2 regions of the Chryseobacterium sp. HMWF035 genome follow, and region 2 is predicted to be linked to the other one. Evidence: riboswitches for the same ligand, from Rfam matches in the RefSeq annotation. Region 2 holds a riboswitch; the other holds the start of a gene.

Region 1 (5,258 bases), on a different contig from region 2:
GGTCGGATGATACGGAATCGGACTTGGTGCGATGGTTTCCCAGCCTTCTTCAATCGGGATCTGTACATTGTTCCATGCAGATCCTTTTCTTCCGGCATGCGCAAGCTGAATGCCTATTTTGGTTTCTGAGTTCCGGTGTACAAATTCTACAATTTTCTTTAGTTTTTCTGCCTGTTCGTCGTTCCAGATTCCCATACAGTGGTTGGTAATTCTTCCGCGGGGTTCTACTCCCGTTGCTTCAAGGATGATTAGTCCGATTCCGCCCTGCGCTCTGCTTCCGTAATGTACAAAATGGAAATCGTTGGCTAATCCGTTTTCGGAAGAATACATACACATTGGAGACATTACCCAACGGTTTTTCAACTCAACATTTCTGAATCTGATTGGAGTGTATAACATTTTTGATCTGATTTTTTGAAATTTTAAAGAATGAGATAATATTGCCCACTTCATGAAAAAGAAGTAAATTTATCCCCCTTTTTTTAACCCACAATATATGAAAAAAGAAACTCATATCAGTTACGAATATTTTAACAATAAAGGCGAACTGAACGATATAGAAAAAAAATTATTTGCAAAAGCGAAAGAAGCGCGCGAGAATGCTTATGCTCCCTATTCTCATTTTCTGGTTGGCTGTTCTGTGCTTCTGGAAAACGGAGAGATCTATACCGGGAACAATCAGGAGAATGCGGCGTATCCTTCGGGACTTTGCGCGGAAAGGACTGCTCTTTTCTGGATCGGGGCAAATTTTCCGTCTGAAAAAATAAAGAAAATCTTTATTGTAGGCGGACCGAAAGAGTTTTCTGAGAAAAACCCGCCGATTCCGCCATGCGGATCGTGCAGACAGAGCATTATAGAATATGAAACGAAGCAGAATGAAAATATTGAGCTTTATTTTTCTAATCTGAATGATGAGGTGGTGAAGGTACATTCTATTAAGGATCTTCTGCCGTTTTATTTTGACGGTACTTTTTTATAGTTAAAACTTGTTTAAACTAATTTCAGAATTAACCGCAAAAGGGACAAAAGATAATGTTAAAGCGAATTTCCAGAATAATCAAAGCGCTCAAAAGAATAAAAATCAAAGATTTTTAAAAACTATTGTTTTCTTTTTCATTTATAATAATCAACTTTAAATAAAAAATTTAGTAGATCTTTTGTGATTTTTGCGGTTAAATAAAGTTTAAACAGACTTTTAAAATGTTTAAATAATAGTAAATAAGAATTCAGGTTGGATTTTCGCAAAGTCACAACGTTGTTTAAGATAGTATGCTTTAAGGCGCAAGGATTTTATATGCGATAAAATTTCATCAGCATTATAAAAGAAAATCTTTAATTTTCTTCTTGCGTCTTAAAAGAATAGAACTTTTATCAAACCTTTCACCTTAGTTTTTTTCAATAAGAATATCTTTATTTTAACAAGTTTAAACAAACTCTTAACTTCTGTTTGGACTTTTATTTAAGGGAAAGTTTTTTAAGAAGGGACTTTCTTTCATCACATAAGATTTTGAATGATGCGTATTTAAAATAGAAGAACACATTAGTCTTTAAAAATCTATGATTTTCTTCTTTAGTGATGTTTATTTTAAAGTAATTAAATAACTTGCTTAAACTTTTACCACAAAAGATGCAAAAGATTTAAACAATTTAGTTTCTTAAGTTTAGTCCTTAAATGGAAAAAAAAGAGCACATAAGTTTAAAAAATCAAAGATTTTTTCTCTTTGCAGACTTTTGAAATACTTTAAATCAATTCAATAAAGTCTTTTGTCTTTTTTGCGGCTAAATTTAAAATGAGTTTAAAGAAACTTAAAGTAAGATTTTAATACATTTTAAATAATTCTTACTGAAAATTATTATTTATTTTTCAATAGAATCTGAGTTTTATAAAACTGTTTATTTTCTGCGGTTTTATTTTCCTAGTCCAGATTGAGCGGCATGTCTGAGCTCTTTTTTGGATTCGGCGGCGGCTTTTGCAGCCGCCGAATCCAAAAAAAGCGAGTAGCGAAAGCTGGAAAAAGCTCCTGATCTTATTTTTTGTCTGCAACACAACAAATCATTGTTTTATTAAAAAGGTACTTAACGGCTATTTTTTTTGTCAATAAATTAAAAAAGTTATCTTTGCAAAAATTTTGGTTTCCATTAATTTGGAATGAAAAGGGAATTGGGCGAAAATCCCAAACTGTCCCCGCAACTGTAAATCGCATACAAGATTTCTACGATAAACCACTGTGAAAACGGGAAGGTGTAGAAAGCGAAAGTCAGGAGACCTGCCAAAATGTAATCTTAAAAACATTGCTTTCGGAGGAAAAGTAAAATAGGAATGGCATTAAAAAGATCTTTAGTACTGCTTTTTGCATCATACGGTTGTTTTCTTTACGCACAGGAGAAAGCTATTGACACCGTTTATGTTTTTGACAATCAGATGAATAAGGTAAAACTTTTTCATCCGGTTACTACAATTACTCCCAAAGATATCGAAAAAAATTCCGCCAATCTTTCTGAGACGCTGCGTTTTCAGTCTCCTGTTTACATTAAGGAAAATGGACGTGGCGCGGTTTCTTCGCCTTCTTTCAGGGGAACAACGGCGCAGCAGACTGCTTTTGTGTGGAATGGAATTAACATCAATTCTGTTCTTTTAGGACAGGGAGATGTTAATAATATCGCGATTTTCGGTTATGATGCGCTTGAAGTGAAAGCTGGCGGCGGAAGTGTGGTTTACGGAAGCGGAGCGATCGGAGGAAGTATTCACCTTAACAATGAACTGAAATTTAATGAGGGTTTTCAAGCAACTTTACATAGTGAAGTGGCTTCTTATGAGACGTTCCAGAATTATTTTAAAACTTCTTTCAGCAATGCGGATTTCAGTTTTAAGGCATCCGGAAATTATTTCATCAGTCAAAATAATTATGAGGTTCCTGAAAAGCAGTATATCAACCGAAACGGTAAATATTTTAACGGTACAGCGAACATTGGCTTCAGTTACAAAATTGCCCGAAATCAGAAAATTTCTTGGCAAAGCCAGTTGTATGATGCGGAACAGAATTATCCTATTTTCACGGAAAACGGCAATCGTACGAAATATGCAGCGCAGACTTTCCGAAGCCTTCTTACCCACGATATTAATTCAAAATCGATTTCAAACAGCCTGAAAGCGGCTTACACGGAAGAAAATTTCCAGTATTTCGGTGTTTTTGAAGCTCCTAAAACCAGTGGCGGAACGGGAAAAATTCTGATTTTTAAAGATGACTTCAATTATTTCATCACGCCTAAACTGAATGTTAATGTTATTGGAGAATTTCAGATCAATAAAGGAGAAGGCTATCAATCCGGAATTGAGAATGTAAAAAGAAATATTTATTCTGTTGCAGGATTGTTCAGATATTTCCCTACCCAAAAGCTGAGACTGGAAGCTGGAATCAAGAAGGATTTTATTGACAATATAGAATCGCCTGTGCTTTATTCTTTTTCAGGAAAGTGGAAGCTTTCTGACTGGTACAGTTTAGGGACAAGTTTTTCAAAGAATTTCAGATTTCCTTCTTTTAATGATCTTTACTGGAATCCGGGCGGAAACTTGGATCTGAAGGCTGAGACGTCTTTGCAGACTGAAATGAGCCACGAATTGGCGTTCGGAAAATTCATGTTGAGTCTCACGCCTTATTACATGAAAATAAAGGATATGATCCAATGGATTCCCACTTCTATGGGATATTGGTCACCAAGAAACGTAAGAAATGTTGAGTCTTATGGTCTTGAGTCTAAAATTGGATTTCAGCAAAAGTTTTCAAAGGAACATTCTTTAAAAATAAATACGGGATACAGCTATACGAGATCTGTAGATCTTGAGACGAAAAATCAGCTGATGTATGTTCCTCTTCATAAGGTTTTCGGGAATGCAGATTATCAGTACCAATTTATGAATCTGTATGTTCAGGGAATGTTTACGGGTAAGACTTTTACCACTTCTGATGAGAATAACGATTATCTTATAAAACCATATTTCGTCCTGAATGCAGGATTGTCTGCAACTGTTGCCAAAAAGTATACTTTAGGATTGAGGGTAAATAATATTACCGACGAGATCTATGAAACGATGGCATATTATCCATTACCTAAAAGAAACTACAGTTTTTACATCAACTTAAATTTTTAAAATCAATTATTATATTATGAAATTCAACAGACTTTTTCAGCTTTTACTGGCTTTGATCCTTGTGATTAATGTTTCATGTAGTGATGATGAATATGTAATGCCGTCGCGAGGTGATTATGAAAACGGATATTTTATTGCGAATGAAGGAAACTTCGGAACACCTACAGCGAATGTTTCTTTTATTTCTAAAGATCTTTCTGTATTGGAAAACGATATTTATAAGAAAAATAACAACGAAAATCTGGGTGATGTTTTGCAGACGATCACATTCAGTGATGACAGAGCTTTTTTGCTTCTGAACAATTCTAATAAAGTACAGGTTGTTAACCGTTACAATTTCAAAAAGACCGGAGAAATTACAGCTCAGTTGGATAATCCTAGATATATGACAATCAGCAACGGAAATCTTTATGTTTCTAACGATAAGTATAACGGAGGAAAATATGTGAATGTTTACAAGCTTTCTGATCTTTCTTTTGTGAAGAAAATTCCTTTCGCTTCCACTTCTACAGCGGAAAGAGTGGTAGAAGCAGGAGGAACGGTATTTGTGCAGAATGCTACTTACAGCTATGGAAGTACGCTTACGAGAATCAATACTTCAACCAATGAGATCATTAATACGGTTGCTGTTCCTAACGGTGAGATCGAAAAAACCATCAGTTACAATAACAATGTGTATGTAATTGCTTCAGGAACATCTAATTCTTATATCTACGAAATTTCTCCTGCAGGAACGATTACAAAAACTACAACTTTAACCGGTATCGCCAATGCAAGAAATCTTGAAATTGATGGTGGAAAATATTACTTCACCTCTGCCAACAAGATTTATACAATGGATATGAATGCAACAACAGCTCCTTCTGCCCCTCTTATCAATTTTGTAGACGGAGGGCAATATTTTACGCTGTACGGCTTTTCTGTAAAAGACGGAAAAATCTTTGCATCTGATGTAAAAGGTTTTACCGCTCCATCTGAAGTTACAGTATATAACACTTCAGGAACAGTTCTGAAAAAATTTGTAACAGGCATCGGATCTAATGCCGCTTATTTAAATTAATTTTTTTTGAAATAATAAAAGATTACGGCGGAGCTTTCAGCTCCGCCG
Region 2 (5,258 bases):
TGCTTTTTCCAAATCATTCACTTCGTCGCGAATAGCCAGTGCAATTTGTTTACACGTTAAAGATCGCGGCTGATCATCACGCACAAAAGACCATTGAAGAATAGTTACTGGTCCCGTTAACATTCCTTTTACCCATTTTTTCGTTAGAGATTGCGCATATTCAGACCAGTAAACCGTCATCGGATTCGGTCTGTACACATCTCCGAAAATAACAGGAGGTTTAACACAACGGCTTCCGTAGCTTTGAACCCAGCCGTTTTGCGTAAACACAAATCCTGATAATTGTTCTCCGAAATATTCTACCATATCATTTCTTTCAAACTCTCCGTGAACCAGAACATCAATTCCTATTTCCTCCTGCCAACGGATCGTTCTTTCAGTTTCTTTTTTCAGTAGATCATCGTATTGTTTGGCATTCAGTTCACCCTTTTTAAATTTTGCCCTCCAGTTTCTAACTTCTTTCGTCTGTGGAAATGAGCCAATTGTAGTTGTGGGGAATAAAGGAAGGTTGAGAATATTCTGTTGAGAAATTTTTCGGATGCTGAAAGGTTTGTTTCTTTTAGCATCTTCCTCGGTAGTTACATCTACACGATCCTTCACTTCGCTGTTATGAATTAGAGGAGATGTTTTGCGGCTTTCAATGGCTTTTTTATTTTCAGCTAAAAGCAGGAGTGTGGAATAATCCGGATTTTCTGCGGCTAATTTTTTCAGGGTAACCATTTCAGAGACTTTCTGTTTAGCAAAAGCCATCCATTGTTTAATTTCGGAGGATAAAACACTTTCGTTGTTCTCCAGATCAAGATCAGAAGGGCTGTGAAGCAATGAGCAGGAAGGAGCAATTAAAATTCTCTCCGAACCTATTTTATCTGCTGCCTGTCTAATGAGGCGTAGAGATTTTTCGAAATCATTTTTCCATATATTTCTTCCGTCAATTACACCTAAAGAAAGATGCAATGTTTCCGGAATTACTTTTAAAACTTCCTCCAACTGTTCCGGACAACGAACCAGATCGAGATGCAGCACATTTACAGGAAGAGAAACAGCCAGAGAAAGATTATCTCTTAAACCTTCAAAATAAGTAGCTACAATGATTTTCAGATGAGGAAACTGTTTTCTTATTTCGGTATAAATCAGACTGTAAGTTTCTTTTGATTTTTCATCCAAATCTAATGCTAAAAATGGTTCATCAAACTGGATGTATTCTGCTCCGTGAGTTTCAAGCTCTTTAAGAATCTGAAGATAAACAGGAAGAATCTTCTGAGCCAGATCCAGCTTATTGAAACCTTCCTCTTTTTCTTTCCCAAGCAGAATGTAGGTTAGCAAACCTATGATCACCGGTTTTGCATTTATTCCCGCCTGTTTAGCATCCAAAAATTCATTGATGATTTTACGGGATAACAGCTTAAATTCCTGATTTTTATGGAATTCCGGAACAATGAAATGATAATTGGTATCAAACCATTTTGTCATTTCCATTGCAGTAATGTCCAGACCTTCTTTCTGAAAGCCCCTTGCCATGGCAAAATAGAGATCCGTTTCAGATTTTTTAAGAGCAATCTCTTCATAACGTTCAGGAATAGCGCCTAAAGTTAACGTCATATCCAAAACCTGATCGTAAAAAGAGAAATCATTACACGGAATAAGATCAATTCCTGCTTCCTGCTGAAGCTTCCAATTGTTTTGTCGGATATTTTTCCCGACGTCCAGTAATTCGTCTAAAGTGATTTTGCTCGACCAATACTGCTCGCAGGCTTTTTTGAGTTCTCGGTTGCTACCAATACGCGGATAGCCAAGAATGTGCGTTTGCATTTTCTTTAAAACTTTTAAATTAAACAATAATTAATGTGTATAAAAGTTCTTCTGATGCTTCGCAATGCTTTTGCAGAAGGAAATAGAATGGAGAGGTAAAGATACAGTAAGGACGCAATTTCCCTTTACATAAGAGAATGCTCTGAAATTTTATCGTTTTGCACAAAGCTTTTTTCTCAGCAATAAGATGAAAAATTTTTTAACTGTATCTTCTGAAACAGATGCAAAAAACAACTGCTGTATTGATGGTTGGCGAATATTTTTTCATTCTTAAAGTAAGAAATTAATATTAAAAACTTTGCAATTGAAATCAAATTAAAATTTAGATTACTACGTTCAAAAAAGTATCATCTGTCTGACCAAAAAAACTCCAAACCGCGAGAGCATTGTCAATTCGGAACAGGCAGGTCTCCTGACTTGTAACAGCTTTTATCATCCTTCCCGTTTGCACAGTGGATATACGTGGATAAAAACTTTTAGAGTATTACTTACAGTTGCGCGACAGCTCGTGATTTTCACACGATTCCCTATTAATCTACTTTACGTAAAACCTTTTCCGTTTGATGAAGTATGTAAAAGAACTGTTTTCTAAACAAATGTAGGAATTATTTGTTTATTTTTTAAGTAATTCAGAAAATTATTCTGAATGAACAGTTATTTGGATTTTTTCGAGAATGTATTTTACAATGAACTGTAGTTGCTTATCTCAATCAGATTTAAATCAGGATCTCTGAAATAAACCGATTGTATTTTTCCCAAAGCTCCGGTTCTTTCAACAATTCCTTCGATGATCTCAATATTCTTTTCCTTTAGTTCCTGTAAAACTTCATGAATATCGGTTTCGGAAATAAAACAAAGATCCGCAGAACCACAAGTGGGATATTCAGCTTTCGGTTCAAATTCTTTTCCTTTTTGATGAAGATTGATTTTCTGATTTCCAAAAGTCAGCGCTTTTCTGTTTTCTCCAAAAACAACGACTTCAAAACCAAGAATAGAGGTGTAAAAATCTACCGTTTTTTCAATGTCTGCAACTGTTAAAACGAGGTGATCTATATTTTTTATTTTCATGTTTGAATTGCAATTATTAAAGACTATTAAAAGGAATTATTTTTTCTTCAGTTAATTTTTTCTTCAGTCGATCAGCATACTGGTGCGCAAAAGTTTCTTTTTCAACTTTAGATAAAGCTGAGTAGTAATCATCGCGAATTTCTTTTGCCTCATAATCTTCATCACTTTCAAAAGGTCTTTCCACAACTTCTAAGTAATGAACATAATGCCCGAATTCATGCAGTAGAGTTCTGTACAATTGGGTATTTCTTGAAGGCTCTAAATTTAACTGAGAAATAAAACTTCTCTTATTTTGTGTAAAAATATGTCCGTCTCCTTTTAATCTTTCAAATTCTTTCTGATCTTCGATGCTTTGTTTTTTAGACCATATTAACTTTTTGTTTAAATCTATTGAGTCTAAAATTATCGCCGAAAAATATTCGTTTTCGTACTCAAAGCTGTAAACAAGTCTTCCCCAAACTGGAGAGATTATTTCCTCCTTTCTTTTCGGTTGGCGTAAAACAATAAACTTTAAATCTCCGTAATCTTCTTTAGGAATATTTTCGATTATCTTTTCAAGATCAGAAACAGAACAGGAGTGATAACAGTTTTCGCGAAGCTCTTCAATGATAAATAAAAATTCGTGTCCATTTATTATTTTAGATTCTTTTTCATGCTTACCAATTCTTTCGTAAAAAGACTTTAATGTTCCGTTAGGTGTTGAAATTTTCAATTTATTATTTTGACTGAAACCTTGATTTTCGGTTCCTATATTTCTGTTTCTTCTGGTCGCATTGTACATTTTCAGAGCGCAATTATTTTTCGAGATAATTTACATCAAACCATCCTTTATTAAACGTTACTTTTATCGTGTCATTATTCTGAAGATCAAAAATAGATTTTAAACCTTTTGAAACTCTATAGCGGTTAATTTTTTGAAGATCCTCTTTATCATGAACAGAATTTTCATTATTCAGCCAAAAAACTTTCTTTTCTTTATCATGAATTACTTCGTAAGTTTTATTGATTTCCGTATTCTTCGTTTTTGAATTGATTAAAAGCAAAGCATTATCCACCAAAGAATGGAATCCGAAATAAAATCCGCTTCCGAATATCATTAAACCCAATAAAATTAAAGGCACAGCCGAAAGCCTAATGCTTTTCCTTGAAATGAAAATAATGATTCCGGCAAGAATAGTAAAAATAAAAACCGTGTATTTCCATGAAAACTCTTTGAAATTTTTTATATCGTCGTTTAAATACAGATCTTTTACAAAGGGTTTGAGAAAAAAATCCTGCAACAAAAGAATGATAATAAAAATAATTACCAAAAAATATTTTCTGAAGAAAGCTTTTGCATTGATATTATGGTTATTAGTCATCCTTCTTACTCCGTTCTCTGGAAAATATGCGTCAGTTTGGAATTTTTAATAAAATCCTGAATGGGTGTATCTTTTGTAGCATTTTTATCCGTTAATTCAAAATAATAGATCATCAGATTCGGAAACTTCGGATCTTTGCAGACCACTTTAAAACGCTTAATCTTTTCATCGGTACTTAAAAAACTCAGTTCAGAACCGCCACTCAACTTAATATTATTGACTTCGAAAGAATCTTTCCAGTTTTTTTGAAGTTTTGCAAATCTTTTCTGCGTTCTGTCGCTGTCTTCGTTTTCAAATTTATCCACCTGAAATTCTGTCAAAAGCTGAGGATAAACCAATCCTTCTTTAAGCATCGTTTCAGTAATTTTATCAGATTGATCAAAGAAAATCGTTTTATCGTCGAATGTTGCTGTATTATCCTTCAAAACAATGGTTCCGGCAAATTTTCTGTAATTTTTTTTCTTATAATCATTTTTAAAATGTTCGGTTACCGCTTTGTCTTTCGGTCCTGCCTTTTCAGTTTTCTGCCCCAAAACATTCATGGACAGCAGCAAAGAAAGACTTAGTGAGAATATAGTTTTCATAATTTTTTTACTTCTGATATTTTCTATTAAACTGGTTTAAACTATTTAAGAATAAACCACAAAAGGCACAAAAGACAATGTTAAAGCGATTTCTATAATAACCAAAGCGCTCAAAAAGAATAAAAATCAAAGATTTTAAAAAACTATTGTGCCCTTTTTGATTTGTAATGATCAACTTTAAATAAAAGTTTAGTTCATCTTTTGTGACTTTTGCGGTTAGATAAAAAGTTTAAACAGACTTATTGTAATAAATTTTTTAAAGCATCTTTCAGATCCGGAAATTCAAACTGAAAACCTGCTTTCTGAATTTTTTCCGATGAAGCTCTCGAACCTTCCAGCAAAGCCTCAGAAAGTTCTCCGAACATCAGTTTCAACACAAAAGCGGGAACATTGGGCATAAATAAAGGCTTGTGAAGAACTTCCGCCATTTTTTTTG

What was found. A riboswitch is a leader RNA that binds a small molecule or an ion and turns the genes downstream of it on or off. The one in region 2 is predicted to bind cobalamin.
Region 1: another riboswitch for cobalamin. It lies ahead of DD829_RS05880 (TonB-dependent receptor plug domain-containing protein); the one in region 2 lies ahead of metE (5-methyltetrahydropteroyltriglutamate--homocysteine S-methyltransferase).

What each region holds. Positions count from the first base shown of each region.
Region 1 covers NZ_QEHP01000033.1:16,469-21,726, forward strand. Annotated here, with positions in the region: gene namA (NADPH dehydrogenase NamA) at 1-399, opposite strand, end outside; gene cdd (cytidine deaminase) at 497-979, shown strand; cobalamin riboswitch at 2,114-2,290, shown strand; gene DD829_RS05880 (TonB-dependent receptor plug domain-containing protein) at 2,321-4,150, shown strand; gene DD829_RS05885 (DUF5074 domain-containing protein) at 4,167-5,210, shown strand.
Region 2 covers NZ_QEHP01000065.1:14,189-19,446, reverse strand. Annotated here, with positions in the region: gene metE (5-methyltetrahydropteroyltriglutamate--homocysteine S-methyltransferase) at 1-1,809, opposite strand, end outside; cobalamin riboswitch at 2,194-2,379, opposite strand; gene DD829_RS10905 (VOC family protein) at 2,491-2,877, opposite strand; gene DD829_RS10900 (hypothetical protein) at 2,894-3,658, opposite strand; gene DD829_RS10895 (hypothetical protein) at 3,672-4,238, opposite strand; gene DD829_RS10890 (hypothetical protein) at 4,244-4,822, opposite strand; gene DD829_RS10885 (TIGR01777 family oxidoreductase) at 5,062-5,258, opposite strand, start outside.